DNA from 3 places in the Streptomyces sp. NPDC030862 genome. Region 3 is predicted to be linked to each of the others. Evidence: riboswitches for the same ligand, from Rfam matches in the RefSeq annotation. Region 3 holds a riboswitch; each other region holds the start of a gene.
The links. A riboswitch is a leader RNA that binds a small molecule or an ion and turns the genes downstream of it on or off. The one in region 3 is predicted to bind cobalamin.

Region 1 (7,580 bases), on a different contig from region 3:
GCGTCACACAGGATCGGCGCCCCGGCGCGCAGCGCCTCGCGGGCGCGGGCGACGACGTCCGGTGTATAGGCGAGGTCGCGGACGAGGTCGACCATGCCGCAGGCGTGGATCATCCGCACGGCGACCTGGCTCACGTCGGCCGGCAGCCCCGCGAGATCCGCCTCGGCGCGGATCGTGGCAAAGGACTGGCGGTAGATCTCCGCCCCGTCCTTCTCGTAGTCGAACACTCTGCTCTCGCTCATCTCGTCGGTCCTTGTACGGTCACGGTCGTCTGGTACGCGCCTTCGGCGGTCGCCACCACGTCCACCCACGCGACGCCTTGGGGATGGCCGCACCGGCGCGCGCAGCCCGACCAGTGGACCGGCAGGCCGCCGTCCACCGGGCGCGCGTCCGCCCGTACGTCGGCCAGGGCCTTCGCGCAGCCCGGCCGGCCCGTGCAGGCGGTCACGCCGACCCACGGCGAGTCGGCACGCGTGAGGAACCCGGTCCGGTCCAGCGCGCGCAGCCGCTCCTCCGCGGCCGCCCGGTCCGGGAAGCCCGGCAGTACGAAACCGCGCCAGGGCGTGACCCGCACCTCCTCGGCCGGCAGCAGCGCCCGGAACTGCGCCGTCGTCACCCGGCCCAGCCGCGCCAGCACCGAGACCGTGTCGTCGCCGACCAGCCCGGGCGCGAGAGGTGCGCCCGCCGGGACCACGGCATCCCGCACGGGTTCCGCCGCGATCGACGCCCGCCGCAGGTGTTCCGCCACGTCCACGTCCTGCCCCGCCGGCAGCTCCCGCACCCGCCACGCGCCCGTGCCCGCCTCCCGGGCCGCCGCGAGGAACGCCTCCGCCGCCGCCAGCGCGGCCCGCGGCGCGTCGGCGCCCGCCACCCGGTACGCGCCCGGGCCGCCGGCCTGCACGAGAGCCGTGCCCGCCGGTTCTGCGAGCAACGTCACATCCGGGGTCAGCGCCGCCACATCCCCCCGGCCGTCGTCGACGGCGAAGAGGAAGCGCCCGGAGAGCTCCAGCGTCCACTCCTCGGCGCACAGCAGCGCGTCCAGGCGCGCGGCCCACGCCTGCACCTCCGGGCCGGCGAGCGGCGAGACGACCATGTTCCGTACGCGCTCGTGCCGTTCGGACTCCGGCAGCAGCCCGGCGTCCCGCAGCAGCTCCGCGAGGCCGAGCCCGCAGCCCTCGCCGAGGCCCCGCAGTTCGAGGTTGCCGCGCGAGGTGAGGGAGAGGTGCCCGTCGCCGAGCCGGTCCGCCGCGTCGGCCAGCGCCAGCACCTGACGGGGCGTCAGTACGCCGGTGGGGATGCGCAGTCGGGCCAGCGCACCGTCGTCGGCCCGGTGCAGCCGCAGCGCGCCGGGGCAGGCGTCACCACGGTCGCGTACGCGGTCACGGTCACGGTCCCGCGCGCTGTCCCGTATGTGAGCTTCGCCCCGGTCCTGAGGCATGGGTGGGCTGGGCGGCATGGCGGCGAGCATACGCGCAGCCTCTACTATGCAGACGGCACAGGGTCCCAGGGCCCTAGGGAGGAAGCCCGGTGGGAATCCGGCGCGGTCCCGCCACTGTGAGTCCGCCGACAACTCCGCCGACAACGGAGACGACGGACGAGTCAGGAACTCCCGCCACCCACGACCACCCGGGGCGAGGACACCCCGAGGAAGGCCCGGCACGCCGTGATCCTGCTGCTGTCGCACTCCGACACCGACCTGCTGAGCGCCCGCGCGGCCGAAGGCCCGGTCGCGTACCGGTTCGCCAACCCCGCCCGGCTCGCTGCGAATGGGGGTACCTCCCATGCCGAAGGCGATGGGGGAGACCTGCCCGGGCTGCTGGACGGCGCCGACCTCGTCGTCGTACGCCTCCTCGGCGGCATCCGCGCCTGGGAGGAGGGCCTCGACGCCCTGCGCGCGAGCGGCAAGCCGCTGGTCGTGCTGACCGGCGAACAGGCCCCCGACGCCCAGCTCATGGAGACGTCCACCGTCCCCATCGGCATCGCGGCCGAGGCCCATGCCTACCTCGCCCACGGCGGCCCGGACAACCTGGAGCAGCTCGCCCGCTTCCTGTCCGACACGGTCCTCCTCACCGGCCACGGCTTCGAGCCGCCGGCCGCCGCGCCCACCTGGGGCCCGCTGGAGCGGACCGCGCGCACCGCCACCGGCCCGACCGTCGCGGTGCTGTACTACCGCGCCCACCACATGAGCGGGAACACCGCCTTCGTCCACACCCTGTGCGACGCCATCGAGGACGCGGGCGGCCAGGCGCTGCCCCTGTACGTGGCGTCCCTGCGGGCCCCCGAGCCCGAGCTGCTGGACACCCTGCGCACCGCCGACGCCGTCATCACCACCGTCCTCGCCGCCGGCGGCACCAAGCCCGCCGAGGCCCAGGCCGGCGGCGACGACGAGTCGTGGGACGCGGGCGCGCTCGCCGCCCTCGACGTACCGATCCTCCAGGCGCTGTGCCTGACGAGCCCGCGCTCCGCCTGGGAGGAGAACGACGAAGGGCTCTCGCCGCTCGACGCCGCCAGCCAGGTCGCGGTCCCCGAGTTCGACGGGCGGCTCATCACGGTGCCGTTCTCCTTCAAGGAGATCGACGCCGACGGCCTGCCCGCGTACGTCGCCGACGCCGAGCGCGCCGCGCGCGTCGCCGGGATCGCCGTGCGCCACGCCCGCCTGCGTCACATCCCGAACGCCGACAAGCGCCTGGCGCTGGTCCTCTCCGCGTACCCCACCAAGCACTCCCGCATCGGCAACGCCGTCGGCCTCGACACCCCCGCCTCCGCCGTCGCGCTGCTGCGCCGACTGCGCGAGGAGGGCTACGACTTCGGTACGGACGAGGTCCCCGGCCTTGCCTCCGGCGACGGCGACGAGCTGATCTATGCGCTCATCGAGGCCGGCGGCCACGACCAGGAGTGGCTCACCGAGGAGCAGCTGGCCCGCAACCCGGTCCGCATCCCGGCCGCCGACTACAAGCGCTGGTACGCCGGTCTCCCGGAGGAGCTCCGCGAGAGCGTCGAGCGGCACTGGGGCCCGCCGCCGGGTGAGATGTTCCTCGACCGCTCCCGTACCGCCGAAGGCGACCCAGACGGCGATATCGTCCTCGCCGCCCTGCGGCGCGGGAACCTGCTCATCCTCATCCAGCCGCCGCGCGGCTTCGGCGAGAACCCGATCGCGATCTACCACGACCCCGATCTGCCGCCGTCGCACCACTACCTGGCCGCCTACCGCTGGATCGCCACCCCGGCCGCCGACGGCGGCTTCGGGGCGGACGCCATGGTCCACCTCGGCAAGCACGGCAACCTGGAGTGGCTGCCCGGCAAGAACGCCGGCCTGTCCGCCGCCTGCGGCCCCGACGCCGCGCTCGGCGACCTGCCGCTGATCTACCCGTTCCTCGTCAACGACCCGGGCGAGGGCACCCAGGCCAAGCGCCGTGCCCACGCCACGCTCATCGACCACCTGGTGCCGCCGATGGCGCGCGCCGAGTCGTACGGCGACATCACGCGCCTGGAGCAGCTGCTCGACGAGTACGCGCAGATCTCCTCCATGGACCCGGCCAAGCTGCCCGCCATCCGCGCCCAGATCTGGACGCTGATCCAGGCCGCCCGGCTCGACCACGACCTCGGCCTTGAGGACCGGCCGGACGACGACGGCTTCGACGACTTCCTGCTCCACGTCGACGGCTGGCTCTGCGAGGTCAAGGACGCGCAGATCCGCGACGGCCTGCACGTGCTGGGCGGCGCGCCGACCGGCCCCGAGCGCGTCAACCTGGTCCTGTCCATCCTCCGCGCCCGCCAGATCTGGGGCGGTACGCAGTCCCTGCCCGGCCTGCGCGAGGCCCTCGGCCTCGACGAGTCCGCCGCGACCCGTACCACCGCCGACGAGGCGGAGGCCACGGCCCGCGCGCTGGTCGAGGCGATGGAGGCCGCCGACTGGAACCCGGCCGCGGTCGCCCGGGTGGCGGAGGGCCACGGCCCGGACGTGACGCGGATCCTCGACTTCGCCGCCCGCCAGGTCGTCCCGCGCCTCGCCGCCACCACCGACGAGCTCGACAACGCCGTGCACGCCCTGAACGGCGGCTTCGTCCCGGCCGGCCCCTCCGGCTCCCCCCTCCGGGGCCTGGTCAACGTCCTGCCGACGGGCCGCAACTTCTACTCCGTCGACCCCAAGGCCGTCCCCTCCCGCCTCGCCTGGGAGACCGGCCAGGCCCTCGCGGACTCGCTGCTCCAGCGCTACCGCACCGACAACGGCGACTGGCCCACCTCCGTCGGCCTGTCCCTGTGGGGTACGAGCGCGATGCGCACCGCCGGCGACGACGTCGCCGAGGCGCTCGCCCTCCTCGGCATCCGGCCCGTCTGGGACGACGCCTCGCGCCGCGTCACCGGCCTGGAGCCCATCCCGCTCGCGGAGCTGGGCCGCCCGCGCGTCGACGTGACGCTGCGCATCTCCGGTTTCTTCCGGGACGCCTTCCCGCACACCATCGGGCTGCTGGACGACGCCGTGCGCCTCGCCGCCTCCCTCGACGAGCCGGCCGAGGACAACTACGTACGGGCCCACGCGCAGGCCGACCTCGCCGAGCACGGCGACGAACGCCGCGCCACCACCCGCATCTTCGGCTCCCGGCCGGGCACGTACGGCGCGGGCATCCTCCAGCTGATCGACTCGCGCGACTGGCGCACCGACGCCGACCTCGCCGAGGTGTACACGGTGTGGGGCGGTTACGCGTACGGGCGCGGCCTCGAGGGCAAGCCCGCCCGCAGCGAGATGGAGACGGCGTACAAGCGCATCGCGGTGGCGGCCAAGAACACCGACACCCGCGAGCACGACATCGCGGACTCCGACGACTACTTCCAGTACCACGGCGGCATGGTCGCGACCGTCCGCGCGCTCAAGGGCACGGCGCCCGAGGCGTACATCGGCGACTCGACCCGCCCGGAGAGCGTCCGCACCCGCACGCTCGTGGAGGAGACCTCGCGCGTCTTCCGCGCCCGCGTGGTCAACCCGCGCTGGATCGAGGCGATGCGCCGCCACGGCTACAAGGGCGCGTTCGAGCTGGCGGCGACCGTCGACTACCTCTTCGGGTACGACGCCACGACCGGCGTCGTCGCCGACTGGATGTACGACAAGCTGACGGAGGCGTACGTCCTCGACCCGGAGAACCGCGCGTTCCTCCAGGAGGCCAACCCCTGGGCCCTGCACGGCATCGCCGAGCGGCTCCTGGAGGCCGAGTCGCGCGGCATGTGGGCGAAGCCCGATCCGCAGGTGCTGGAGCAGCTGAAGCAGGTGTTCCTGGAGACCGAGGGCGACCTGGAGGACAAGTGACCGGCGGCGTGGAGCTCACCGTCTCCACCGAGGACGAGGAGCTGGACGAGCTCCTCGACCGCGAGCTGACGGCGTTCAACACGGCGGCCACCGGCGCCGACGACCACACCGACGTGTACATCCGCGCCACGGACGGCACGACCGGCGAGGTGGTCGGCGGGCTCACCGGCTGGACGTGGGGCGGTCTCGGCGCGGTCGACATGCTGTGGGTCCGCGAGGACCAGCGGGGCACCGGCCTCGGCACCCGGCTGATGCGGGCGGCCGAGGACGAGGCGCGGCGGCGCGGCTGCGGCCGCATGACGGTCTCCTCGTACACCTTCCAGGCGCCGCCCTTCTACCGGCGCCTCGGGTACGTCGAGACGGGCCGCGTCCAGGGCGTGCCGGGCGGCCACGTCGACGTGTACTTCGAGAAGCCGCTGGATCCGTCGGCGGCGGCCCCGCCGTTCCAGGTGGCCGTGGTGCTGGACTACCCGGCCGACGCCGTGGAGGACGCCCTCGCCCACGAGGAGCGCACGCTCGCCCTGCTGCCCCGCCACGGCGGCCGGCTGGAGCGGCGGCTGCGCACGGCGGACGGCCGGTCGGAGGTCCACCTGCTGGCCTTCCCGTCCGAGGAGGCCTACCGCGCCTTCCTGGCGGACCCGGACCGCGCACCGGACGGGCGCGTCACGGCGCGGGTGCTGGAGGTCGGCGAGGTGTACGACTGAGCCGCTGGGGGCTGCATCCTTCGATGTAGTCCCGGTTCGTCCGCCCTCACGACGATTTCGGCGGGGCGCGCCGGAACGATGGAACGCATGACCGACACACTGCGCGCTCCCGAACGGACCGGCACGAAACGGCTCGCCCTCCTCGACGTCCTGCGCGGAGCGGCCATCCTCGGCACCCTCATGACCAACGTCTGGGTCTTCACGGCCCGCGGCGCCGAGTGGGGCGTGCTGCAGGGGGGCCTCGGGCAGGTGACGTTCGGGTCCTTCCCCGAGGCCGCCGAGGGGGTGTTCCGGCTGCTGGCGGACGGGAAGTTCCTGTCGCTGCTGACGATCCTCTTCGGCGCCGGGCTCGCCATCCAGTACGCCTCGGCGGCGCGGCGCGGGCAGCCGTGGCCCGGGCGGTACAAGTGGCGGGCGCTGTTCCTCTTCGCGGAGGGGACCGTGCACTTCGTGCTGGTCTTCGCGTGGGACGTGCTCATGGGGTACGCGGTGACCGCGCTGCTGGTGGCGTGGCTGCTGACGCGCTCCGAGCGGGCGCGGCGCCGGGTGATGTGGTGGGCGGCCGGCGTGCACCTGACGCTCATGGGCCTGCTGACGGCGGTGCTGGCCACCGCCGACAACGACCCGGGCGGCGCCGGCGAGGACGGGGTCTCCCCGGCCGTCGTCGGGCTGTACGCGCACGGCGGCTACCTCGACCAGGTCGCCTTCCGCCTGGAGAACGCCATCGCGCTGCGCCTGGAGCCGGTGCTGAGCTTCTTCCTGCTGCTGTTCCTCTTCCTGCTGGGCGTACGGCTCTTCCGGGCGGGCGCCTTCGGCGCGGACGAGGCGGCGCGGCGGCTGCGGGCGCGGTTGCTGGGCTGGGGCCTCGGGCTCGGTGTGCCGCTCAACGTGGCGGTGGCGCTGGCCGGTCCGGACTTCTTCCTGCTGGGCCGGTACGGCGCGGCGCCGCTCATGGCCGTCGGCTACATCGGGCTCATCGGCGCGCTGGTGGACCGGGTGCGCCGCCCGGGGCCGCTGATGACCGGACTCACCTCGGTGGGCCGGACGGCCCTGTCCGGGTACGTGCTGCAGAACCTGCTGTGCATGCTCGCCTCGTACGGCATCGGCCTGGGCCTGGCCGCGCGGCTGGGCGACTCCTGGCGGCCGTGGTGGGTGATGGGCCTGTGGGCGGTGGTGTGCGCGGTGCTGATGGTGGGTTCGACGCTGTGGCTGCGCCGCTTCTCCAACGGCCCGCTCGAATCCGTGCAGAAGTGGGCGCTGCGGCGCTGATCAGCGAGCGCCCAGGACGCGTACGGCGTCGACGATGAGGTCCCAGAAGCCGGGGACGTCCACGTCGACACCGACGTACGCGTTGGGCGCGGCGCCCGTGACCCCGTCGAGGTCGACGACGGTGGCGCCGCGTGTGTGCGTGCCGGTGAGCTCGATGGCGACGGGCGCGTGGACGAGCGTGACGAGGCCCGGGTCGATGAGGTGGGCCACGGTCAGCGGGTCGTGCAGCGGCGGGGCCGGGAAGCCGAAGACCTCGCGGTAGGTGGCGCCGAAGTACGTGAGCAGCTCGGTGCACAGGCGCGCCA
Region 2 (7,580 bases), on a different contig from region 3:
GCCGGCCGGGAGCCGCTCCAACTCGTAGGCGTAGTACGACGGATCGCGGGTCAGCAGCCGCAGGCGCTCGCCGAGGGCGTCGGCGGCGCGCACGAGGTGCCCCAGCCCGAACGTGAGGGATTCCAGACAGACCAGGGTCACGCGGCGGCCTCCTTCCAGTGCGGAGGGCAAGTGGTACGGTTCCAGGCCATCGTCGACCACGGCATGCGCATCTCCTCGGCGGACTCCACCTCGAACGGCTTGAGCGCCGCGGGGTCGGGGGCCTCGGCGTGCCGGGCATGGACGTGCTCGACGTAGCGGTGTCCGGTGTCGGCGCCGATCACCAGCAGGAGCCGGTCCGGATGGCGACGCGCCTCGTACGTGGCGGCCAGGTACGCGGCGCCCGTGGACAGGCCCGCGAAAACGGCGTGCTCGCGCAACAGGGCGACCGTCCCCGACATGGCGTGGGTGAAGTCGAGCCAGTGCAGGCCGTCGTAGAGGTGGTGGCGTACGTTGTCGAAGACGATCGACGAGCCGATCCCGGCGATGATCGCGTCCGGGTCGTGGTGGTCCTGGCTGCCGAACGTGACGCTGCCGAACGGCTGGACACCGACCAGCCGCACGGACGGGTCGCGGCGGCGCAGGTGTTCCACGAGACCGCCGGTCGAGGCCCCGGACCCGACGCCCCCGACCACGGTGAGCGGACCGTCCGGCACCGCCGCCGCCACCTGGTCGGCCACCTCCCGGTAACCCAGGTAGTGGACGCCGTCGTGGTATTGGCGCATCCAGTGCGCGTCGGGCCGCTCGGCGAGGAACCGCCGCACCCGTCGTACGCGTAACTCCTGGTCCAGCTTGAGGGTCGGCGACGGGCTGACCTGGTCCACGGTGGCGCCGAGGATCTCCAGCTGGGCGAGGGTGGTGGTGTCCACGGTGGTGGACGCCACGATGTGGCAGCGCATGCCGTAGCGATGGCAGGCCAGCGCCAGGGCGTAGGCGTAGATGCCGCTGGAGCTGTCGACGAGGGTCTGCCCGGGGCGGACCGTGCCCCGGTCGAGCAGATGGCGGACGGCGGCGAGCGCCGAGTAGATCTTCATCGACTCGAAGCGGATCAGCACCATGCCGTCGGTCAGCCGGACCAGGTCGGGCGTTTTGAGGGCGTCGGCGATGTGGGGGTGTATCACCCGTAGCCTCCTTGGGCGAAAGAGCACTGGTGGCCGAGCGAGTGGAAGAAGGCGGACAGGTCGTCCTTGACGGAAGGGGCGGGGCGGCGGGCGAAGAGGTAGCCGATCAGGGATCCGGTGTGCGCGACGAACACCCCGTCGGCCCCGAACTCCTCGCGGTGCGCGAGCACGGCGTCGAAGGACCGTTTCGGCAACGCCTCCTGGGACAGCACGGCACTCGTGGTCGCCGCCCGGGCCACGGCCGCGGGGTCATGGCAGGCGAAGCCCTTGAGCAGGTCGGTCAGACATCGCTCGTACTCGTCCGCACGCCGTCGGTACTGCCGCAGCAGGACCGGCGTCACCGCGGCCGTGTCCACGGTGCCGGGCTCGGTGACGAACGCGGTGTGAAAACCGACCCCGGTGCCCAGTCGGCGCACCACCCTGTGCCGGGCGCTCAGATAGAGCGCGAACTCGTCCAGGAAGACGCTGTCGGCCCGCTCGATCGCGGACAGGATCCGCATCACCTCGCCGGGGTCGTAGGGCAGGGAGAAGACCCGGAAGAGGCACCGCAGCGTCGCCACGACGTCGGCCGTCGAACTCGCCATGCCCACCCCCACGCGCAGATCGCTGTGGGCGCTCCAGCGGCCGGGCGGCAGCGTCAGACCGAAGCGCTCCAGGAAGAGGTGCGCGGCCAGTACCGACTTCTCGCCGAGAGGCGGCGGGCCGGGCGACGCCGTCCCGGAGGTGAAGTACACCCAGGAGTGCCGGTCCACCGGGAACGACACCAGGGCGATGTCCGCCTCGGCACCGGGCCGCGCGGGCCCCTCCCGCAGCGGGCCCTGGTAGAGCTCGCCCAGGGTCCCGTGACACACCCCGGAGAAGGTCCGCGTCGGGGCCCGGTTCGTGAGCGTCAGCATCGTCGGCCGTGTGACGGCCGGGCCTGGCCGGTGCGGCGGCACGCCCGGCCGCCGTGTGCCGTGGTCACGTACGTGTCCTCCCTCGTCTCCCCGGGCCCGAGGAGGATCGCGGGAAGCGAGGTGGCGGTCGCGGCGCGTACGCGTGCGCCGATCCGCCTGCACCGCCGACCCAGCCCTCGAGGTCACCGTGAACAGCGTGTGCGTCACCGCACGCGCGCAGTGGCAGGTCTTCGGACTCGTGGGCTCACCGGCCGGCCGGTTGTTCGTTCCGGCGGACACGTACACCTAATGGCCGTCGCTTCCCGGGCCCCTGGATGGGGCCCAGTGCCGTTGACGGCGTTCGTTCCCACTCACCGCTGCGGGACAGTCCCGGAATCGCACCGGGTTCCCTCTTACGACGCGCCACCGGGACGGGGGCGCGAACCGACTGCGGTCAGCAGCGTAGAGGCGGCCGGTCGCGGCGCGACAGGGCACCGCCCGCAGTTGTCCGGTTGTGGTCGGTGACACAGGGTGAGGGCCTGGCATGGGGTGCGCAGACTCTGGGATGCTGCGTCCGGCAAGCGACGGCGGAACGAGGAAGCCGGTGAGATTCCGGCACGGTACCGCCACTGTGTAGGGGGAGCGAACCCGCCACGGCCACGGCCCAGTCGAGGGTCCGGAAGGCCGGGAGAGCGTCGATCCCGAGTCAGGAGACTCACGCCGTCGCACCTCGACGTACCGGGGCGGATCTCCCCGAGAGAGGACGGTGGCACTCGTGTGCCCACGCGCATGTGACGGCTGGTCACCGCCCGCCGGTCCAATTGGCCAGGCGGTACGTACATGGTGACCACGGAGGTCCTCGACCGGGTCACGGCCATCGGGCCCTACTTCGCCGTGCCCGGCGGACCACGCACCGACGGCGGAGACTTCCGCCCGCTCACCACCCTCTACACGGACCGCGGCGCCCTGTCGGCGTACGTGGCGGAGGTGGGCCGCCGGCTCGGCACCGACCAGCGGCGCGTCGCGGCCTCCACCCTCCACATCGGGACCGCCGCACGCCTCTGGTCCATCGCCCTGGCCACGGCGGCGCTGACCGGCCGCGTCCCCGACCTGTCGCCGGACCGGCTGTGGTGGCGCACGCCGCCGTCCGGCCCGATCGAGCTCTGGCTGCCCGAACCGGCCGCCCTGCCCGAGCAGGACATCCCCGACGCCCTGCACCGGACCGTCCTCGCCGACAACCTGCTGCCCCTCGGCGACGCGCTGCGCCGGCACTTCGGACTCTCACCGAAGCTGCTGCCGGGCAACACCGCATCCGCGCTGACCGGCGCCGTACGCGTGCTGCTCCAGCGCGCCCCGGACGCGCCTCACCCGCCGCTTGCGATCGCCGCCGCCCTGCTGCGACGGGAACCGCTCGCGAGCGCCGGCACCCTCACCACCGAGCCGTTCACCTACCGCCGCCGCAGCTGCTGCCTCTACTACCGCGTCCCCGGCGCCGGATACTGCGGCGAGTGCGTCCTTCTCACCCACAAGGAGCCACGCCCCGCTTGACCACCCCGAGCCGGCCGACGCCCGCCTGCGGGAACCGGCGGACTCCTCCCTACGACGAGCTCGGTGTGAGGTCCTCGGTGGCGAGAACGGGAGGTCCGGCCCGGGACGAGGTGCCGCTGATCAGCGCACCCGGGTCTCCTCCAGCGGCGCGGCGTAGAGGTCCTGACCGGCTTCGGGCAGATGCGGGGTGTGGTTGACGAGGCGGGCGGAGTTGCCGACGACGGCGATGCTGCTGGTGTTGTGCAGCAGGGCGGCGACGACCGGGTTGATGGACCCGCCCGCGCCGGCGACGAGACCGGCGAGGTTGACGCCGATGGCCAGGCCGTAGTTCTGCCGTACGACGCGCAGGGTGTGCCGGCTGAGCTCCACGACGGCGGCGACCTGGCGCAGGTCGTTGCCGGCGAGGGCGATGTCGGCGGTCTCCAGGGCCACGTGGGAGGAGTGCTCGCCCATGGCGATGCCGACGTCCGCGAGCGCGAGCGCGGGGGCGTCGTTGGTGCCGTCGCCCACCATGGCGACCATGTGCCCCTCTTGCTGGAGATCGCGGATCAGTTGCAGCTTCGCCTCGGGCAGGGCGTGGGCGTGGACCTCGGCGATGTCGAGGGCGTCGGCGACGGCCTGGGCCGTCTCGGGTGCGTCACCGGTCAGCAGGATGATCCGCTGGACGCCCAGGTCGCGCAGCTGCTGGACGACCGTGCCCGCCGCGGTGCGTACGGCGTCGGAGACACCGAGCATGCCGATCAGGTCGTCGTCGTGGGCGAGGCAGATGACCGTTTCGCCCTGGCGGCGCAACTGCTCGGTCCAGTCCTGGGCGACCGTCGTCAGCTCCAGTCCGTGCCGGCGCAGCAGGGCGGGGCTGCCGACGAGGAGCCGGGTACCGTCGAGCTCGGCGCGCATCCCCATGCCCAGGACCACCTCGCACGCCTGGTGGATGGGAATGTGCAGGTGCTGTTCCTCGGTGCGGGTGACGATGGCCTGGGCGACGGGGTGGCGGGCGTGGCGTTCACCGGAGGCCGCGAGGCGCAGGACGTCGTCGGCCGTGTAGTCCTCGTGGAGGGCGACGACGCTGGTCACCAGTGGGCGGCCGAGGGTGAGGGTGCCGGTCTTGTCGAACACGACGGCGGTCACCCGTCCGATTCCCTCCAGGTGCGTGCCGCCCTTGATGAGCGTGCCGTGGCGGGCGCCGTTGCCGATGGCGGCGCTGATCGCGGTGGGCGTGGCGAGGCCGGCGGCGCACGGGCATGCGACGAGCAGCATGGTCATCGCGCGCCGGGCGTCGCGGGTGAGCACGTACGTACCCGCCGCGAGGGCCAGGGACACGGGGACGAAGCGGCGCGTGAAGCGGGTGGCGACGGTCTGGATGGGCGCCCGGTCGGACTGGGCCTCCTCGACCCGGCTGATGATCCGCCCAACGGTCGTGTCACTGCCCACGGACACCGCCCGTATGGTCAGGGAACCGGAGGTGACGACGGTGCCCGCGTACACCTCGGAGCCCTCGTGGGCGTAGACGGGCAGTGCCTCGCCCGTGATGGCGGCCTGGTCGACCAGCGCCTCGCCGCCGGACACCACGCCGTCCACCGGGATCTTGTGGTGCTCGTACACGGCGACGACGTCGCCGGCCTCCACGTCCTCCAGGGCCACCTCGACCTCGACTCCTTCACGTACCAGCCAGACGCGCTCCTCACCGATGCTGAGGAGTTCCTCGATGGCGCGGCGGGTGCGGCGCAAGGTGATCGTCTGGAGGAACTCGCCGATGTTCAGCAGCCACAGCACGGTCAGCGCGACGACGTTCTCGCGCAGCATGAGGGAGATGACCGTGGCGGCGGTGACCAGCGTGTCGGTACCCGGATGCTGGCGTCCCGCCATGGTGCGCAGCGCCCCGCGGAAGAAGGGCAGACCGCTGAAGACGGTCACCGCGCCGAGGAACCCGGACCGGCCCCCGCTGACCCACGGTGGCCGCCGGAGCACCAGGCGGTGCACGGCCACCACGGCGAGTACCGCTCCGCCCACGACCAGCCGGGCGAGCTCTCCGGTGGAGGAGTCGGGCACCGACCGGCTCGGCCTGGCCGGTACGGAGGGTGGGGGAGCCTCGTCGAGCGCGGCCACCAGGCGGTCGACGTCCAGGTCATCGGGATTCACCCAGATCACGACGCTGCCGGTCCGGGGAAAGAGGCGCAGCGCGCGGAAGCCGGGCAGGTCGGCGAGCCGCTCGTCGACCAGCCCCGCGCATCCTGGCCGCGCCTGAAGCCATGGGACGGTCAGTCGCGCGCGTCCGGCAGCGACGGAGCGTACGCGTATGTCGGACATGATCAGTGCTGGTGGTCGTGGTCGTGGCCGCCGATGTTGACGGCGGACGGTGGCGGAGCTTCCTCGCCCAGTGACGAGCGGGCCTCCGCGAGCACGTCACCGGTTTTCAGTCGCGCTTCTTCCGCGGCCGATCCGAGCCATCTGGTGGCCCTGATCCCGCCCGCGAGGCCGTTGACCAGCGCCTTGCGTGCGGCGGGCTTGGCTCTCGGGGCGGCTTTGGCGGCGCCGCGAAGGATGACACCACCGACGACGCCGGAGACGGCGTGGTGAGCGAGGCGGCCTACGGCGGCGCCGGCGAGGGCTGCAGGGTGCATGGTGGTCTCCCTACGTTGCGGCCGTGCAGAGGCCACACAGCCACTCCAATTGTGCGTCTATGTCGTTCGCTGCCGCACTTGTTGCATCCTCAATCAACCAGGCCGCTCACGTATGCGTGCGTGTCCGCTGCGTGTAGGGCCCCGCGACGTGCCGGCGATGCCGTCTCACGGAACTTCCGGCACGGAGACCGTCACCTACTCACCCGGTGTGCGGAGGTGGCTGAGGTTTCCCGACGCGTTGGATTCGCCGACCGGCGGCCGGGCGGCAAGGTCGGTTCCACGTTGGTCTCTTCGCGTGCGTGGGCATGAACTGACCGATCATCTCGGCCGGCCCTCGCGGCCAGCTGTCTGTGCTGGGCTCCCGCGATGGTTGTGGCGACCCACGCGACCGCCCAGTCCACCTCACCGACGGCGTCCGATGACCGCTGGACGTGGGGCAGGCGGCGGCCCTCGTGACGTCCGCCGACCAGCGGTGGGCGGGACGACCATCGAGCGGGAGAGTGCCCGCAGTTGGTGGCTTCCACCGGTTCGCGGCCGAGGGGTACGGGGTGCAGAGGTCGGGGTCTTCGTCGTGGTCGTGGACGTCGGGTGCGATCAAGGCGGCTGCGGATCATGGTCCGGGCTTGAACATATCGACGATCGGCAGGTACCGGTGCCAACGCCGCCCGAACAGGACCAGCAGCACCAGGACTGCCATCGCGACGATTACAGCCCCTGAAGCTATGTCGGGAAGATTCAGCAAGGAGACGGCAACGGCCCCGCCAGCGATCACCACGACGGTGACGCCCACGAGGATCGGCTCACGGTCGCGTACGGGTTCGAGGTCCGCAACCGACCCCACCGGAAGCAGGGTCGCAACCTTGTTGCTCGTGTACTGCTCCGCGATCGTCGCTACCAGTCCCGCCAACTCCTCCAACGCGTTCTGCGTATGATCGCCGTGCATCTCCTCCTCGACGGTGCGCAGTTTGGCGACCACTTGCCCGGCATGGCGCCGCAGTTTCGCGTTGGGAGGGGAGAAGGACGCGACCGACCCACGCCTGCGATACGCCGTCAGCACATCACCCTCCAGCCTCCGGAGGTCCCTCGACACCTCGAGCAGGGCCTCGTGCCGGCGGTCTCCGCCGCGCCTGTGCGCCTCGGCGCAACTCTCGATCACTTCGGCACAGAGCCAGGCCAGGCGATTGCGGCGTGTCGCACGCGCCGAGCTTGCTGTTTGGCGGGCAATCACCACCAAAACCATCCCGACTCCGAGGAAGGCAAAGGTGACTTGGGCATGGAGGAGTTCCTCCGGCCACCAGAGGACCCATGCCTCGAAGCTCAGGAACAGCCACGCGATCAGTGCCCAGGCTTGCAGGTTGATGAACCAGCCCCATCCC
Region 3 (7,580 bases):
ACGCCGCGAACAGCTGGTCGTCGGGGTCCTGCACCACCAGCTGCACGGTCGTCCGCAGCCGGGTCAGCCCCGCCCTGTCGTACGACACGTCCTCGCCCGCCAGCCGCAGCCGCCCGCTCACGCACCGCAGGCCACCGCTCAGCAGCCGCAGCATCGTCGTCTTGCCGCTGCCGTTGCGGCCGAGCAGCGCGATCGCGCGCCGCTCCGGTACGGCGAAGTCGATGCCCGACAGCACGGCGGGCCCGTCGTCGTAGGCGAATCCCGCACCGACCAGTTCCACGACGGCGTCACGATGCATGGTCACGGCAGGAACCTTTCGAGTACGAGGGTGAGGGCGACGAGCCCCGCGAGCAGGGCGCCCGTCGCGGCCAGGAACCGGCGGGAGACCGCCGCCTCCGGCACCAGCACGCGCAGCGTGCCGTCGTAACCGCGCCCGGCCAGCCCGGTCTGGAGGCGCGCCGCCCGGTCGAAGGCGCGGACGAACGCCGTCGCGCCGAGGCCCGCCAGCGACCGCCAGGCGGCCGCCCGGCTGGTCAGCCCGAGCCGCGCCGCCTGCGCCTCCCGGATCCGCCGCACGGCGTCCAGCAGCAGGAAACTGATCCGGTACATCACCAGGGCCACATCCACGACCGGCGCGGGCACCCCCGCCCGCACGAGCCGGGGCAGCACGTCCGAGACCGGCGTGGTGAACGCGAACAGCAGCACCCCGAGCGACGCCGCCGACGTCCGCAGCAGCAACCGCCCGGCGTGCACCGGCCCGTCCGGCGCGAGCGCCACCCACCCCTCGGCCCCGCCGACCTGGAACAGCAGCGGAACCGCCCCCGTGACGCAGAAGCCCAGCGGGACGCGGAACGCGCGCCACAGCTGCCGGCGCCCGACACCGGCCGGACCCAGCAGCACGGCGAGGGTGGCGGCGGCCACCAGCACGGCCCCCGGCCACGGCGGCAGACAGATCGCGAGGACCGTCAGACCGAAGCCGAGCACGGCCTTCTCGCACGGGTGACGGCGGCGCCAGCGGCTGCTGTGCGCCGCCGCGTCGATCGGCAGCACCGGCGGTTACTCGACCGTCGTCTCGGCGACTTCGGCCGTGCGAGCGGTGTCGGCGGTACCGGCGGTCCGGTCCAGCGCCTGCGCCTCACCCTGCCTGCGGCCGCGCCGCAGCCCGAAGTAGTACGCCAGCACGCCCGCCCCGATGGCCGCCTGGAGCGCGAACAGCGCCGACTCGATCTCCCCCGACGGCGGCTCGTACAGCGGGCTGAACCACGGCTCGTAATCCGGCTTCAGCTCGGTGATGGCCGTCTCGGCCTGCGCGTCCGCGCCCGCGAACGGCTCCTCCTTGTGGTCGCCCATGCCCAGCGCGAGCGGGAGCACGGCGAGCGCCACGACGACGAGCAGCAGCAGCGTGTTGATCTTCGCGTTACGGCTCATCGGGCCACGGCCTCCTTCTTCACGGAACGCGCCGGCAGCACGCCGAGCCGGGCCAGGTCGCCCTTGCTGGACTGCGTCAGCAGCCGCATCACCAGGACGGTCAGCAGGCCCTCGCTCACGGCCAGCGGCAGCTGCGTGACCGCGAAGATGGAGCCGAACTTCGCCAGCGCCCCGGCGAAGCCGCTCGCCGGGTCGGGGAAGGCCAGCGCGAGCTGGACGCTGGTGACGCAGTACGTGGACAGGTCGGCGACGAACGCCCCGAAGAACACGCTCACCATCAGCGGCACGCCGGAGCGGCGCAGCAGCCAGTACGTCCCGAAGCCCGCCCACGGCCCGACGACCGCCATCGAGAAGGCGTTGGCGCCGAGCGTGGTGAGTCCGCCGTGCGCCAGCAGCAGCGCCTGGAAGAGGAGCGTGATGGTGCCGAGCACCGCCATGATCGGCGGCCGGAACAGGATCGCGCCCAGCCCCGTCCCCGTGGGGTGGGAGCAACTGCCCGTCACGGACGGCAGTTTCAGGGCGGACAGGACGAAGGTGAAGGCGCCGGACGCGCCGAGCAGGAGAGTCGATTCGGGGTGGGCCTTGACCTCGCGGGTCAGGGCGCGGACGCCGTGGGCGACGAAGGGAGCGGCGGCGACGGTCCAGGCGACCGCGTGCACAGGGGGCAGGTACCCCTCGGCGATATGCATGATGTGGGAGACCCTCTCCAGCACCTCGTGGATGGACAACGCGCCCTGGCCGGTCTCCTGGCTGACGGGTCATGCAACGCCGCGGCTCCGCCTTCCCGGACACCACGGTCTCCCGCGGTGTTCCAGTGGCTTCCCGGGGTGGTTTCCCCGGGAGTGGAGCCGGACTTCCCGATCACAGTGGCGAGGGCCGCACCGGTACCGCACCGGTTTCCCGTACACCAAGGCCCTGCGACACTAGTGCGTTGACCAGGTACATCACAACCCGTCCCGCCATCGGTCACTCCTTGCGATAGCCGTACGCCTCCGACGCGGCCGCCACCACGGCCTCCAGGTCGCCGCCCGCCGAGGCGGTGACGACGGCCGCCACCGCGCCCTCCACGAAGGGCGCGTCGACCAGCCGCGTGCCCTCGGGGAGCTCGTCGCCCTCCGCGAGCAGCGCCTTCACCGTCAGTACGGCGCTGCCGAGGTCGACGAGGACGGCGACGCCCGCCCCGGCGTCGACCGACGCCGCCGCCTCGGCGATCAGCTCGGCGCTGGTGCCGAGACCGCCGTCCGGGGTGCCGCCCGCGGGGACCACGGGCGCGGTCCCGCCGCCGCCCGCGAGGCCCTTGGCCAGCTCGGCGACGGACGACGCGACCGCCGCGCTGTGCGAGACCAGCACGATGCCCACGGGCCCGGCGCTCATCGGGAGGCCTCCGCTTCCGCCAGCGCCGCGATCAGCAGGGCGGAGGACGCCGCGCCCGGGTCCTGGTGTCCGACACTGCGCTCCCCGAGATAGCTGGCCCGGCCCTTGCGCGCCTGCATCGGTACGGTCCCGAGGGCACCCTCCTCGGCGGCCCGCGCGGCCGCGCCGAAGGCCTCGTCCGCCGTGCCGTCCGCTGCGGTGGCCAGCGCCTCGACGGCCGGCTCCAGCGCGTCGAGCATCGTCTTGTCACCGGTCTTCGCCCCGCCGAGCTGCGCCACCGCGGCCACGCCCGCGCGCAGCGCCTCGGCCAGCAGACCGGGCGTCACCTCGGCGGTGTCGCCCAGGGCCTTGCCGGCGCGCCGCAGCAGCGTGCCGTACAGCGGCCCCGACGCGCCGCCCACGGTCGAGATCAGCTGCCGCCCGGCGAGCATGAGCACCGCGCCGGGAGCCGCGGGCGGCTCCTTGTCCAGCACCTCGGCCACCGCCGCGAACCCGCGCCGCAGGTTGGCCCCGTGGTCGGCGTCGCCGATGGCCGCGTCCAGCTCGGTGAGCCGGTCCGCCTCGCGCTCCACGGCCGCGGCAGCGGCCGCCATCCAGCGCCGGAAGAACTCCACGTCGAGCGTCACGGGCATCACGTCCTCACATCCCCCAGCGCAGGGCGGCCGTCCGCACCGGCGCGTCCCACAGTCGCAGCAACTCCTCGTCGGCCTCGCACAGCGTGACCGAGCAGCCCGCCATGTCCAGCGACGTCACATAGTTCCCGACGAGGGTACGGGCCACCGGCACACCGCGCTCGCGCAGCACCCGGTGCACCTCGGCGTTGAACCCGTACAGCTCCAGCAACGGCGTCGCACCCATGCCGTTGACCAGCAGCAGCACCGGTCCGCCGGGCCGCAGGTCCTCCAGGACGGCGTCGACGGCGAAGTCGGCGATCTCCCGCGACGTCATCATGGCCCGACGCTCGCGCCCCGGCTCGCCGTGGATGCCGACGCCCAGCTCCAGCTCGCCCGGCGGCAGGTCGAACGTCGGCCCGCCCTTCGCGGGCGTACTGCACGCGCTCAACGCCACCCCGAAGCTGCGTGACGCGGCGTTCACCCGGCGCGCGATGGCCTCCACGCGCTCCAGTGGCGCACCCTCCTCGGCGGCCGCACCGGCGATCTTCTCCACGAACAGGGTGGCCCCGGTCCCGCGCCGCCCGGCCGTGTACGTACTGTCGGCCACGGCCACGTCGTCGTCCACGAGCACCTTGGCGACCTGGATGCCCTCGTCCTCGGCGAGCTCGGCCGCCATCTCGAAGTTCAGCACGTCGCCGGTGTAGTTCTGCACGACGAAGAGCACACCGCGTCCGCTGTCCACGGCCGCCGCGGCCCGCACCACCTGATCAGGCACGGGACTCGTGAACACTTCCCCCGCCGCTGCCGCCGCCAGCATCCCCGCCCCGACGAACCCGGCGTGCAACGGCTCGTGCCCGGACCCGCCCCCCGACACCAACGCCACCTTCCCCTCGACCGGGGCGTCACGCCGCACGACGATCCGGCTCTCCACGTCCACGGTCAGCTCGGGATGCGCGGCCGCGATCCCGCGCAGCGCGTCGGGGACGACGGTCTCGGGCACATTGATGAGCATCTTCAACGGTGTCTCCCAGCGTGATGACGTCGGCGGGCCGGTGGCGGCTCGATACCGACTTTACTGATGGCGTGTCAGCTGTCGGTATGAGCGGTGAGCGGTGCCGAGCCACTCGGCCCCTTCGTGGCAGCCTCGGGAGAACAGGGGCTCCCGGGTGTGTAGAAGCTGAGATTGAGCCGGGCTCCGGGGGCTGTGACGGGTTCGGCGAGGCAGGTCGTGAGTCGGCCGGGTCCGTGAATGGCGTGGCGGACGGGAAGCTCGGAGCCGTCGAAATCGGGGATGGGGGCCACGGCATGTTCTCGGTAGAGCGGTCCGGCCACCGGGTCGTTGAGGACGTCGTACGCGAGACGACCAAGTGCCGGATTGTCCGGGCGGAGCTCCACGCTGTGCTTCAGGTGCGGCATCATGGCCGGCGCCCAGTGGGTCTCCCAGTGCATCATGACGTCGGTGCGCGCCTCGAGGTCCAGGAGAAGCCAGCGCATGATGTTGGCGGGGGCTTGTCCGCGAGGGAAGAGGCGCCGGAAGTCCTCGTTGTGGGCGACGATGTTCCATTCGGCGTCGCTGACGTACGCCAACGCGCCGTGGACGTGGTTGGTGACCCGCTGCCACGCTCCTGCTATGGACGTCCCCGAGCTGCCGTGCAGGGCATGAGGCGGGCTCTCCTTGCGGGTGATCAGCCACAGGAACACCCACTCCTGTTCGTCCAGTCGCAACGTCCTGGCGACCGCGGTGAGGAGATCGGCACCGGGGCAGTTGAGCTGACCGTTCTCGAACCGGTTGTACGTGCCCGGGGTGCGCGTGAGCAGCACGTCCATCTGCTCCTGACTCAGACCGGCGGCGCGCCGACCGGGACCGGGCCCGCGCTTGGGGAACCCCATCGTCACAGGGTCGATCGCGGCTCGGCGCGCCTGAAGGATCCCCTTGAGACGGCCCCGGTCACTGGCCGACAGCTTCATCCGGCACCTTCCACTCGGGCTGTGCCCGGGCAGCACCCAGGGCGGCCCCATTATCTGCACTCACAGACCCTGGAAATAATGATCACTCAATGCGAGACTCACCTCCGGAGCCGCCCGCTGCCCGCGACGCCGTGAGGCGCATGGCCCGGCACAGCGGTTCGGACCGCCTGGACCCCGCAGGGCCCGTTCCCTGACCGGCACGTGCCGAGGGGCCGACAGACACACCTTGTGGAGACCACCTTCATGTATCCGAGACCACGCCGACGACGCGTGCTCGCCGCTGTTTCCGTGCTGTTGCTCGGCGCGCTCCTGTCGCCGGCGGCGACGGCAAGCGCCTTCCCCGCAGCGCCCGAGGCTCCGGAGCCTCCCCGGATCAACCTGGTTCTCGACCTGTCCGGGTCGATGAACGAGAACGACGCCGGCGGGCAGACCCGTCTGGCCGCCGCCAAGCAGGCGGTCACCCGGATCATCGAGACAGCCCCCGAACAGGCCCCGCTGGGACTGCGCGTCTACGGCGCCACGTATCCCGGGCAGGACAAGAAACAAGGCTGCGCCGACACGCAGCAGGTCCTGCCGGTCGCTCCGATGGACCGGGCGGCGCGTGACGACGCCAAGAAGCGGGTCGAGGGCTTCAAGGCGGTCGGGTTCACACCGATCGGTGTCTCGCTCCGCGAAGCCGCCAAGGACCTCGGCGCGAGCGGCAAGCGCCGGATCGTGCTGGTCTCGGACGGTGACGACACCTGTACGCCGCCGCCTCCGTGCGAGGTGGCCCGCGAGCTCAAGGCGCAGGGCATCGACCTCGCCGTGGACGTGGTCGGGTTCCGGACGCCCTCCTCGGCACGTGCGCAGCTGAAGTGCATCGCGGACGTGACCGACGGGTCGTACGCGGACGCCGAGGACGCCGACTCGCTGACCGACAATCTGGGCACCCTGTTCCGCAAGGCGTGGCGGACCTACCACGCCACCGGAAAGCCGGTCGAGGGTTCCCTCGACGGCTGCCAGAATGCTCCGCTGGTCACGCCCGGCCAGTACCTGGACAAGTTCACCGGGGGGCGCGACCTCTACTACAAGGTCAAGAAGCGGCCGGACCAGCTGCTCCAGGTGAGCGCCACCGCCGTGGCCGAGGAGGGGTACTCGCGCGGTTCCATCATCGTCGTCGCGGCGGGCCCTCCGGGCGACGGCGAACCCCGCGACTGGCTCCGGGAGTTCGACCAGTCCATGGGGTGGGCGAACATCATCACCACCGGAGGCCGCAGCAAGCCCGGAGCAGACAACGAGAAGGCCGCGCCGGACGACATCGGCTGCATCATGGTCGAGAACAAGGTGACCGATTCCGGCGACAAGCCGATGCCCGTCGAACTCCTCGTCGGCATCGCCGACAAGACGACCCAGGGGGCCGGCGCGCGGACTCCGGAGCCCCGCACCGGGGCCGACGCCGAAGGCGGCTTCTCCTTCAACAGCGCCACGCCGATCGGACCGGGTACCCACCGGCAGTCCATCGCCGTGGGTGAAGCCCCCTTCTGGCGGGTGGACCTGAAGGCGGGCCAGAAACTGACGGTCAAGGCCGGCGTGGCCCTCCCGGACGACTTCCCCAACTCCGGCACCAGCGGGTGGAGCGTCACCATCTACAACGCCCAGCGCAAGCCGACGCGGTGCAACGAGGCCCACGACTTGACCGAACTCCTCTCGGGCAGGACCGGGCACGTCGAGCGGGTCTGCGGGCCCTGGGAGATCACCGAGCAGGACGACGCGAAGAGCTCCGACCCCAACGGCTACGACGTGCCCGGCACGTACTACATCCAGGCGCAGGTCGCCGAGCCGCACCCCGAGGCGAAGGGCATGATCGTACCGATGTCGCTGACCGTGGACATCTCCGGCACCCCGCGCTCCGGGAACAGCCCGGTGTTCTACTTCGGTGACGACGCCGCCCAGGGGCCCTCGCCGTCCGGTGCGAACGGGAAGGGCGTACAGGGCGGGACCGGCGGCGCGACGGCTGCCCCCGAGGACGACGACTCCGCTGTGGACATGCTCGTGCCGGCGGTCGGCGTCGGCGCCGGGGTCCTCCTGCTCGGCGGCATCGCCTTCTATGCCCTCAGGCGCCGCGGGGCAGCCTGACGCCGGTGCTTGGCCAGGTGAGACGACCGGGCCAAGCGCTCCGGCGTACTGATGGCTCACGCGTGCGGGTCGGGTGAAGCA

Region 1: another riboswitch for cobalamin. It lies ahead of cobN (cobaltochelatase subunit CobN); the one in region 3 lies ahead of ACZ42X_RS29915 (energy-coupling factor ABC transporter permease).
Region 2: another riboswitch for cobalamin. It lies ahead of ACZ42X_RS01200 (GHMP family kinase ATP-binding protein); the one in region 3 lies ahead of ACZ42X_RS29915 (energy-coupling factor ABC transporter permease).

The regions. Positions count from the first base shown of each region.
Region 1 is NZ_JBVIEN010000003.1:427,900-435,479, forward strand. Features, by position in the region: gene ACZ42X_RS09940 (precorrin-8X methylmutase) at 1-242, opposite strand, end outside; gene ACZ42X_RS09945 (cobalamin biosynthesis protein CobG) at 239-1,468, opposite strand; cobalamin riboswitch at 1,479-1,627, shown strand; gene cobN (cobaltochelatase subunit CobN) at 1,664-5,302, shown strand; gene ACZ42X_RS09955 (GNAT family N-acetyltransferase) at 5,299-6,006, shown strand; gene ACZ42X_RS09960 (DUF418 domain-containing protein) at 6,094-7,275, shown strand; gene ACZ42X_RS09965 (nucleoside hydrolase) at 7,276-7,580, opposite strand, start outside.
Region 2 is NZ_JBVIEN010000001.1:257,152-264,731, reverse strand. Features, by position in the region: gene ACZ42X_RS01210 (ATP-grasp domain-containing protein) at 1-141, opposite strand, end outside; gene ACZ42X_RS01205 (cysteine synthase family protein) at 138-1,160, opposite strand; gene ACZ42X_RS01200 (GHMP family kinase ATP-binding protein) at 1,157-2,056, opposite strand; cobalamin riboswitch at 2,261-2,500, opposite strand; cobalamin riboswitch at 2,589-2,772, shown strand; gene ACZ42X_RS01195 ((2Fe-2S)-binding protein) at 2,876-3,583, shown strand; gene ACZ42X_RS01190 (heavy metal translocating P-type ATPase) at 3,704-5,890, opposite strand; gene ACZ42X_RS01185 (DUF1490 family protein) at 5,893-6,204, opposite strand; gene ACZ42X_RS01180 (hypothetical protein) at 6,815-7,580, opposite strand, start outside.
Region 3 is NZ_JBVIEN010000013.1:74,351-81,930, forward strand. Features, by position in the region: gene ACZ42X_RS29900 (energy-coupling factor ABC transporter ATP-binding protein) at 1-298, opposite strand, end outside; gene cbiQ (cobalt ECF transporter T component CbiQ) at 301-1,050, opposite strand; gene ACZ42X_RS29910 (energy-coupling factor ABC transporter substrate-binding protein) at 1,057-1,428, opposite strand; gene ACZ42X_RS29915 (energy-coupling factor ABC transporter permease) at 1,425-2,117, opposite strand; cobalamin riboswitch at 2,148-2,355, opposite strand; gene dhaM (dihydroxyacetone kinase phosphoryl donor subunit DhaM) at 2,395-2,802, opposite strand; gene dhaL (dihydroxyacetone kinase subunit DhaL) at 2,799-3,434, opposite strand; gene dhaK (dihydroxyacetone kinase subunit DhaK) at 3,442-4,434, opposite strand; gene ACZ42X_RS29935 (MmyB family transcriptional regulator) at 4,503-5,306, opposite strand; gene ACZ42X_RS29940 (vWA domain-containing protein) at 5,628-7,499, shown strand.